DNA from 2 places in the Desulfitobacterium chlororespirans DSM 11544 genome. Region 2 is predicted to be linked to the other one. Evidence: riboswitches for the same ligand, from Rfam matches in the RefSeq annotation. Region 2 holds a riboswitch; the other holds the start of a gene.

Region 1 (5,206 bases), on a different contig from region 2:
GTTGCCTTTTATTCTGAGGTGCTTGGCTTTGAACTCATCGAGCGGATAAAACCCGGGGATGTGGAGCTTGTTTTTATGAAGCACGGGGAAACCGTTGTTGAGCTGATTGAAATCAATGACCAAAGGAAATTCGGAGATGGCGTGGTCAACCATCTGGCACTGGGAGTAAAAGATATCTTTCAGGCGGTAGCCTGGTTGAAGGATCACCATGTAGAATGTATTGATGAAGAACCTCGTGAGATGGAAGGAGGACGCTATAATTTTTTCTTTAGAGGTCCCTCAGGTGAGAAACTGGAGCTATTCCAGGGATAATCAGCAGCTCAGCCGAGGAAATGGGAGGCAATACCAAGTTGAGTTACGGTAGGGAAGAAAAATCAAACTTTAATTGGCAAAATGGGGATAAACGTTATTTCACTTTAAACCAACATTTGCGCCATGTTTTTGGTGACAAAGTGTTCAAGGTATCCCTTGATGCAGGATTTACCTGTCCTAATCGGGATGGCCGGGTTGGAACGGGAGGCTGCATTTATTGCAGCGCGAGAGGTTCCGGGGACTTTGCCGGTCAGGCGGAGCAATCGATTCATGAACAATTCTGTGAAATCAAGGAGGTCATGAACCGGAAATGGTCCAGTGCCAAATATCTGGCTTATTTTCAGGCTTATACCAATACCTATGCCCCACTGAAGCGCTTGCGGGAGGTCTATGAGCAAGCTTTGGCGGAGGAGGGAGTGGTCGGTCTGTCCATTGCCACCCGTCCGGATTGTTTACCGTTTGAGGTGCTCGATTATTTGGAAGAGCTCAATCAGCGAACTTATCTCTGGGTGGAGCTGGGCCTGCAAAGTATTCATGATCGGACCATGGAATGGGTGGGGAGAGGACATACTTATAAGGATTTTCTTCAGGGTTTGGATAAGCTCCGCCGAAGAAACATACGGGTCTGTGCCCATATGATTTATGGGCTGCCGGGGGAAACCCTTGAGGATATGTTCAGCTCAGCACAAACTTTAGCCAAACTCGATGTGCAGGGAGTTAAGCTGCATCTTTTGCATGTGTTGCAGGGTACACCTTTGGCTGATATCTATGAGCAGAGCCCTTTTCCCTTACTCACTCAGGATGAGTATATCCAGCTGATTTGCGATACACTGGAGATCCTGCCTGAACAGACGGTTATTCACCGCTTGACTGGAGATGCTCCCCGAAAGGATTTGCTAGCCCCTCTGTGGAGTCTGAAAAAATGGGAAGTCCTTAATGCCATTGACCGGGAACTGGAAAGAAGGGGAACATGGCAGGGGAAAAAGGTGCAAAATAAAAACGGCTGACACCACCCATTCAATTAACGAAGTGGAATTAGCCGTAACTAGTTTAGCAACACAAGTTTTTGGACTTTGGTTAGATTATTAACCTTTCTCGAATAGTTTGGTGTGACTTTGAACATGGGGATAGTATGGATTCGCCGGAGAGGAGTCACTCTTATCCCGTTGAGAAGGAGTTCTAAGGGCAGGCGCTAAAGAGAGATAGCGCTTTAAGCTGTCGGTATGGGTCTGGAGGATGGCTTGATAAACTGGGTCAGGGGTTAGTTTTTGTGAATTCATACCGATTCCTCCTAACATAATTATTTGGACTTATTATTTCACCTTAGGTGGAAATTAGTTTAATGATTAGGATAATGCACAACTTTACCTTCCCAGGTTCTTATGACTGCTTCTTCATCGTTTAGGGAAATAAGGTATTGTGGTAAGATGGGGGTTTTGCCACCGCCTCCCGGGGCATTAATAATATAGGTCGGAATGGCCAAACCGGAGGTGTAGCCGCGTAAGCTTTCCATAATTCTTAACCCGTCCTGAATACGGGGAATAAAGTGGCTCGTGCCTTTAACATTTTTGGCGTGGAAAATATAGTAGGGGCGAACGCGAATTTTAAGAAGTTCTTGGTTAAGGCGTTTCATAATCTCTGGTTGGTCATTGATTCCTTTGAGAAGAACTGCTTGGTTGCCCAAGATGACTCCCGCTTTAATTAAGCGATCAGCAGCTTTTTTGGTTTCCTCAGTCACCTCTTGGGGATGATTGAATTGAGTATTGATATAAAGGGGTGGATATTTTTCAAGAATAGCGCAGAGCTCATCGGTAATGCGCATGGGCAGAGTGACGGGAACCCGGGTGCCGATACGTTTGATCTCCACATGCTTAATTTCATGCAATTCCCCCAATAACCAGTCCAGCATTTGATCGCTGAGAAGGAGGGCATCGCCGCCGGTGACCAGCACATCCCGAATCTCTGGATTGGAGCGTATATAATCCAAGGCGGCCTCCAGGTTAGCACGAGTTTCATGGAGGTCAATTTCACCGATATTCCGTCGGCGTTGGCAGTGCCTGCAATACATAGCACATAAATTGGTTACATTAATAATGAGGCGATCCGGGTAACGACGTGTGATGCAAGGCGCAGGGGATGTATACTCTTCTCCCATGGGATCTACTTCTCCGGAATCGTCGAGGATTTCTTCCACAGAAGGGAGACTTTGCAGACGGATGGGATCCCGAGGATCATCTTTATTGATCAGGCTTAAATAATAGGGTGAAACAGCCCAACGATAGACCTTGCCTACTTCGTTGATTTCATGTCTTTGCTTTGGGGTTAGGGGAAGCAGGGTGCTCAAGTTCTCAGCATCCTGAATGCGGTTTTTAAGCTGCCACTTCCAATCCTGCCAATCCTCCAGGTCGGCATCCAACTGATCCAATATAAAGTCTCGGTTTTCATTAAATTCTTCGCTCAAGGCAAGGCCGCAGGGAATCGTTTCTTTGCGCTTGTTGTAGGATTGAACTTTTTGTTTTAATTCCAAAGCCCTTGCTTGTGAAGCCTGTCTTGGGTTAGGGGGGAGAAATTCTACTGCCATAATGATTGCCCTCCTCTATTTGCAGATATAAAATAAGTCTTCAGAATCAAAAAAGAACCTCTCGGTTCCCAAGAAAAAGCATATTACATAATCAGGTGTTTACGCCTCATGTGCTTCAATGCTTACGAGGTTAGCTGACGGGTTCGAGCTGAAACATGCTCTACGTTTAAAACGATTCACCCCTGAATTGGTTCCCCCGTTTTCCCCTTGGGAAATTAAGCCCATATTAAGTTGCATAACTAACAACTTAATAGTATCATATGGGTTGGTGGCAGTCAATTGTATATTTTGTACATATGTTTATTTTGTATATAGGTTATCTTAGTAAAATTTATTGTGTAAGAATTTGTAGCTTATTTTAGTAGCAGAATTAAAGGTTAATGATAAGATGAATCAAGGAGAGGAATCCGATGGAATATAATGCACGTTATCAGGAAATTGCGATAGATATTGCTCATTCTATCGTTATGGGAGAATACCGGGAAGGGGAAAAAATTCATGGACGCTCTACTTTAGCGGGGCGTTATAATGTATCTCCGGAGACTATCCGGCGCTCCATTGCTATCCTCCAAACGATGGGCGTAGTCATGGTAAGCCAAGGGGTAGGGATTACGGTAGTCTCCAAAAGCATGGCGGAAAAATTTATGAGGGGTTTTGACCAGAAAGCAGAAATTCAGGTCTATTTTGATGAACTGAAAAAACTTATGGAACAAAGACGTGAGATCGATCAGAAGATCGATGCCCATCTCACCAAAATCGTGAACTATACAGATCGTTTGGCCAGCCGTTGGATGGATGTGGCCGAAATTGAAATCGCCAAAGGCTCCAGCGCCAAGGGCAAAACTTTAAGTGATTTAAAATTGAGGGAGAAGACAGGTTTAACGGTTGTGGCTGTGGTCAGAGGGGGAATCGAGCAATTTTCTCCGGGAGCGGAGTTTATCCTGGACGACGGAGATATCCTGCTGGCGGTAGGCTCTGAACAAGGTAAAGAAAAACTTCAGGAAATCCTTCGCTAGAATACAGGAAGTGGATAGCCATCTGTCGAAATTCTCTATGAATTCTAGAGGACATGAGGGATGATGGATGATCTTTGAAAGCATAGTCATACTCGGCGTGGAGTTGATGCTGGTCTTAGTAACAGGCCAGATGAATCTGTTAATTTTATTTTTAATCGGTAATACATTTTTTCTTTTATATCACTTAAATCTGGAATATAAAAAAGCTGCCCGGCAGGCCACAGAGCGAAACGCGGAACTCAGCTTTAAAATAGCCAACCAGACCCTTCCTTACTTGCGCCGGGGGCTTAATGAACAAAACGCAGAGTACATCGCTAAAATCATTCAAGAGATTGGCCAAGTGGCGGCTGTTTCGATCACAGATTGTGAAAAGCAGCTGGCCTATTTGGGTGTGGGATGCGATCAGCATCATCCGGGAGATAAGATTCTTACCCGGGCAACCCGGGATGTGATCCAATCCGGGGTTTATAAGATAGTGCGAACGCAAAAAGAGCTGAATTGCCCCAGACAAAACGTCTGCGATTGTCCACTGGCAGCGGCTGTCATCGTACCTCTGAAGTGTCAGGGGGAAGTAGTGGGAACCATGAAGCTGTATGAAACTAAGGATGGGCAGCTCTCATCGGATCTTATTCGCTTAGCTCTTGGGATGGCTGATCTCCTGGGGATTCAGATTGAATTAGCAGAGCTTGATCACCAGGCGAAACTGGCTGCGGAAGCACAACTGAATGCCTTGCAAGCTCAAATCAATCCCCATTTCTTTTTCAATGTTCTCAATACTATTATTGCCACCAGCCGTACCAGCCCCAATCGTTCACGACGATTGCTGATTCATCTTGCGGAATTTTTCCGCAAGGCCCTCAAATCCCACGGAAGCTTGATTACTTTGCGAGAGGAAATGAGCTTTGTCAAGACCTACTTAATTCTCGAAAAAGCTCGCTTTGGGCGTAAGCTTCATTTTAAAGGAGAGATTCCCGAAGAGCTCATGGATGCTTTGGTCCCGCGTTTAAGCGTTCAGCCCCTGGTGGAAAACGCCGTTAAACATGGGATTACGGAGAAAATCGGCAATGGAGTCGTCTCCGTGAAAGTGGAGCAAAAAGGTCAGGAGCTGTATATTATTGTGGGGGATGATGGCGTGGGAATACAGCCGGAACGTCTCCAGGAAGTGTTAAAACCCGGTGTTGGTTCAGGTAATGGAGTGGGCATGGCTAATGTCCATGAACGTTTAATTGGTCATTATGGTGAGGAGTATGGTTTGCAGATTGAGAGTCAACCTAATATCGGCACGACTGTAACCATG
Region 2 (5,206 bases):
CACTTTTTAATAATCCGGCTCGTTCAACCTATAAACTTCACAAAACACTGCCGGGAGCGGGGACCATCAAATTCACAAAAATAAATCCCTTGCCAGCGGCCTAAAAGCAGCCGGCCATCCTTAACGATGACGGTCTGAGAGCTCCCTATAAGGCTGGCCTTCAAATGGGCTGCCGAATTCCCTTCCCCATGCCTATCCTGAGCCATATCCCAAGGGCAGAGCTCATCCAGCCGCCTCAGAAGATCACGGCAAACATCGGGATCGGCATTCTCATTAATCGTGATTCCCGCCGTGGTATGAGGGCAATAAATCACTGCCACCCCATCCTTGAACTGGAAATTTTGCAAAAAACCTTCTATTAAAGAAGTAATATCAATCCATTGATTCCTTTTTTGAGTCTGTAGGTTCAGGGTATGGACCATGTTCTTCTCTCCCCCCTTCCCGTCTCACCACCCGGGTCATTTCCCGTTGATGCTTTTCGCAATAGATTTTCCAGGCGAATTTTTCAGACCGGTTTAAACAATAGCGGGCCATGCGCTCGTTAACAGCCTTTTGACAAATACTGCAGCGAATATCTCCATACTTGGGTCTGTACTGCATTCTTTCCCGGCGCTGACGGGCCGCATACTCATTGCGCAGGCCCAGATCGGTCAGATTGATTTTTTCTATCCTCTCCACAATCTCAAGGATCTCCTCATCACTGAGCACCGCAGGCTGATTCTGGGCCAGTTGCAGGATTGAAGCCGGCAGATCTATATCATAAAAGACCACACCCGAAAAAACTTTCAGATTGCAACTCCGGTTAAAGGTCACATAGGAAAACACGGGAATAGTTTTATCAAGCCCCGCCAGCTCCTGCAGCACCTGAACCCGGACCTGGTTCTCCATGATCGGATTGGGGAAGGTCTTCACCCTCCAGGTAATCGCCTGATACCACTTGGGTTCCTTTTCTTCCCCTACGATCAGTCCCGATAAATTATTGGCTTCTAAAAGAAAAATTCCATAAGGAGAGATCAGAACATGATCAATCTGGTGGAAGCGGCCCTTGGTTCCTAACAGGAGATTGCTCAGCCGGCGAAAGCATCTTGGTAAGTGGGCAAGCCCCACTTCAAGCTTATATTCCCCTATTTCATGTTTGCGTTGTTTCTTGCTCCGCAAGGAGCCTCTTTCCTTTGCCCAGTTATAAGTATAATAATTGGTTCTATATTTCTTCCTTTGCCAAACCTCCTGAGCCGCTTCCGGTTCAGGAGATATTTTTTTTGTTGCTTTTTTTCGATTCCAAAAGAACAAAGCTATCCCCCTAGTCATCAATTGCTCCATTATTGGCTTACAGCATGCCACTATTTTACCATATTCCAAGGTGAATAACTAACTTCTGAATCCTTTCACCCCAAAATATGTAATGAATTTCCACGTATTTCATAAAGTATTAATGAAGGAACTTTAGAACTTGATGTCGAATCAGAATAAAAATACGTGCATTTATAATAAAAGCCTAATCTGGGGTATCCTAGAGCGGGGGACTAAATTTCTGGGGTGAATCGCACTTCCTGTGCGTAGGGCTTACACTTTCGCCCGAATCCGTCAACTAACCCCGTAGGCTAAGAAAGGTGTCTGAGCATGCATTTTAAGGAAAGCTTGTCTCAATTCAAGACTTCTGCGTCCGATCAAGTTCAAAAAATTGCAAAAAACATTTCTTGGAAATCGCCTCGTGTTCTTGGTTCTTTGACAGTTACCCTTGTCCTGACCGGCAGCTTAGGATTTTATTTTCTAACGACGACCACTGCGGCGGCTGTGATGATCAACGGCCAGCAAGTGGGCTATGTGGAAAACTCCCTTAGCGGACAAACCCTTGTGGATACATACCTCCAGGAAAAAGGGGAGCCCTATGGTGTCGTTGCCAAGACACGGGACCAGATCAACTATGAAAGTGTCCGCATCAAAAACAGCGCTTATAAAGAGTCTGAAATCAAGGAAGAAAACTTAGCCGACTCTTTGAGCTATTATCTGGAAGGCTACAAAGTTCTGGCCAATGGAACCCCCATAGCTTATTTACCCAGTAAAGAAGACGCGGACAAATTACTTAAAGAATACGAAGAGTACTATTCCAAATCCAGCGATGAAAACAAGATCACTTCCGTCAGCTTCTTAGAAGAAGTAACCATTGAAAAGGTTTCCATTCAGCCCAGCCAAATGACCTCCCTGGAGCTGGCTTATGAACAGCTCATCGAAGGCCAGGTTACCACAAAAGAATATACTGTAGAGGAAAAAGACTCCTGGTGGTTGATCGCCCGCAAAAATAATATGTTGACCGCCGAAGTTTTGGCCGGGAATTCCGGGGCAACTGAAGACACTGTGATCAAACCGGGAGATGTGCTCAAACTTGTCACTGTTGAACCTTATCTGACTGTCGTAAGCCAAGGTACATATTCCGGACAGGAGATCATTCCTTATGACGTAGTCACTAAAACTGATTATAAACTTAACCCGGGCCAAACTAAAGTTGTCACTAAAGGCAGTAACGGTTCCAAAATTGTAACCTATTCTTATGAGCAGAGAAACGGTGTCGAGGTAGCCAAAAAAGTTCTCGATGAGAAGATTGTCGAGAAACCCGTTGATGAAGTCGTCTCTAAAGGTCCCAGCAAGCAAACAGTCAATGTAGCCTCTGCCACCTCGCGGGGCAGTGCCAACGGTTCTTCCCTTGTCGATCGGGCTCTCAGCTTTCAAGGTGCGAAATATGTTTTCGGAGGTACCAGTACCAGTGGTTTTGATTGCTCCGGCTTTACCAAGTACATCTATTCCGGGTCCGGGATCTCCCTTCCCCGAACCTCCTATGATCAATTCAATTCAGGTTCATCTGTGAGCAAAGATAATTTACAAGCGGGAGATCTGGTCTTCTTCAGCACCTATGCTTCCGGAGCCTCTCATGTAGGTATCTACATCGGTAACGGCAAGTTTGTTCACGCCTCCAATCCCGGAAGTGGGGTTAAGGTTTCCGGAGTAAGCGACAGCTTTTATGGCCCCCGCTATTTGGGAGCACGCCGTTACTAGTTGCCTGACCATTAAGATTTCTTAAAGCCAGGGGCTGTTCCGAGAGGACAAGCTCCTGGCTTAATTAATAGGGCTCTCCGGCCCCTCAGGCAGCACCACAGAAAAAAACACCTTCCCGTGATTTAAAGAAGGTGTGATCTCCTGAAAAATATCTCTAGTGAGGCTTTTTAGTAAAATAGAACATTCCGCCCACTGCCATAACCACTATAAAAAGGATTAGATAGTAGAGAACCGCCCAGCGGTGAGCATAAACAGCAGCGATGACCATAAAGACGCAGGCACAGATCGCCAGAGTAGGCATAATAAACCGTTTAAAGGCGCTTAAGGATTGCTCCTTTTTCATCATCATCATAAAGATGGGGATATACATAGCGTACAGTGTGACAATGGGGAGCTCCGAGCTGTCAAAGCTAAAGGGGCCAAACCAGGGAGCCGAGCCATGAATGGGTACCAAGTTTGCGCCAAAGAAATAGAGCAGCCACCCTGCCGTAAATAACAGTCCCATGATGGCGGAGTTGGTCGGCATATTGGTGTTGGCATCAATATTCTTATAGATATGGGGCTGAGGACCAAGATTTCTGGCGGCCAGGGAGTAAAATCCCCGGGTACATCCCAGCATTAATCCATTAAGGGTTCCTAAGCAGGAGATGACCACAAACACAAAGAGTACGGACCCGCCAAGATTAGAGAAGACTGTAGAAAAGGCAATCTTGGCTCCGGTTTCTCCCCCTTCCATGATCACGCTGTTTTCCACGGCACCGGCAAGCCCGGTGTAGTATAAAATATAAATTAGAGCGACAAACATCGTGCCAAAGGTTAAGGCACGAGGAAGATTCTTTTTGGCATCTCTTAATTCCGCATTAATACTGGTGGCAATGATCCAGCCTTCATAAGCAAAAGCAGTGGCCACCACAGCGGTAAACAAAGGATTGGCGGTTGATACATCAGCGATAACGCCACTGGTAAAGTTCTTAATCAAAACACCGTTGCTTAACCCGGTAACGGTCCCCAGGACAGCCATTAAAATCAGGGGGATCAACTTAATAATCGTGGTGGAAACCTGGAATTTTCCCGCCAATTTCGGGGACAAAGCATTGAGAGCATAGCTTCCCACCAAGTAGAAGCCTGCAATAGCCATCGCTTCCGCACCTACGATATCCCACCCCAGGAGAACGCAGGTATAGCGGGCTGAGACCCAGGCCAATACGGAGGTAATGGCCGGATAATAAATTGTGGTCATAAACCAGCCCAAAATATAGGCATAGCCCCGGCCCATGGTGGCTTCAGCGTAATCCACGACCCCATTGACCTTTTCATAACGTGTCGCCATAGTAGCAAATACATAGGCACAGACAATCATGATCATGCCGCCGATCACCCAGGCCAAAATACCCAGGGGCAGATCCCCGCCGGTAGCCAGCAAGATTTTCTCCGCTTTAAAAAACACGCCGCTTCCGATAACAATTCCGATAACCATGGCAATCGCGGTGAATAAACCATACTTTTTCTGTAGCTCATAATCCATAAGCAGCACTCCTCCATAATGATGTCACAGCCACAACTTTAGCAAAAATATTGCCACAATTCAATAACAGGCGCGACTATTTTTTACTTTTTCGTCTCATCTCCCGGCATAACGGCAAAAGAAAGTTTTCTTAATCGGCGCTCTCCCCCGCCGTCTTTAGTGTCCGCCGCTTTATGAAGTGTTTCCCGGAGGGTCTGCACTAATTCATCACACTCCTGATCGCTGAGATAAAGGGCATAACTTTGAAAATCAATTCGATCCTGAATGAGGTCATAATCCTTATTCTCTAAATACTTATCGAAATCCCTTAACAAAGTCATAGCAAAAGCGTAGAAATGCAGCGAGGGATCGTTTTTCAGACGATAAACCTTTTCCACTGTCCCCCGGATTTTATATTCTGCACAAACTTCGATGATTTCATCCTCGGCCAGCTTATTAACATGGCGGTAAAGGCTGGCCGGAGGAAGGCCGGGCAGCTCCTCAGCGATCCGCTTCACCGTTTCCGTCTCATTCTCTAAAAACAGCTGCAGGATATCCATTCTTACGGGATTCAGTAAACTATTTAAAGAGTTGCTAGCCATCAAAACACCTCGCTTTAATATTGTTCTCGATAATTATCTCATTTACTAT

What was found. Region 2 has a riboswitch for cyclic di-AMP ahead of BUA14_RS19385 (C40 family peptidase). Riboswitches for the same ligand answer to the same signal wherever they lie in the genome.
Region 1: linked by a shared signal. The riboswitch ahead of eam (glutamate 2,3-aminomutase) and the one ahead of BUA14_RS19385 (C40 family peptidase) in region 2 are both predicted to bind cyclic di-AMP.

Annotation. Positions count from the first base shown of each region.
Region 1 is NZ_FRDN01000005.1:341,270-346,475, forward strand. It holds gene BUA14_RS07475 (VOC family protein) at 1-312, shown strand, start outside; gene mnmL (tRNA modification radical SAM protein MnmL/YtqA) at 351-1,319, shown strand; gene BUA14_RS07485 (hypothetical protein) at 1,398-1,592, opposite strand; gene eam (glutamate 2,3-aminomutase) at 1,652-2,893, opposite strand; cyclic di-AMP (ydaO/yuaA leader) riboswitch at 2,998-3,125, opposite strand; gene BUA14_RS07495 (GntR family transcriptional regulator) at 3,304-3,909, shown strand; gene BUA14_RS07500 (histidine kinase) at 3,977-5,206, shown strand, end outside.
Region 2 is NZ_FRDN01000013.1:2,335-7,540, forward strand. It holds gene BUA14_RS19375 (secondary thiamine-phosphate synthase enzyme YjbQ) at 24-422, opposite strand; gene BUA14_RS19380 (nuclease-related domain-containing protein) at 373-1,290, opposite strand; cyclic di-AMP (ydaO/yuaA leader) riboswitch at 1,483-1,618, shown strand; gene BUA14_RS19385 (C40 family peptidase) at 1,621-3,051, shown strand; gene BUA14_RS19390 (APC family permease) at 3,206-4,576, opposite strand; gene BUA14_RS19395 (helix-turn-helix domain-containing protein) at 4,660-5,157, opposite strand.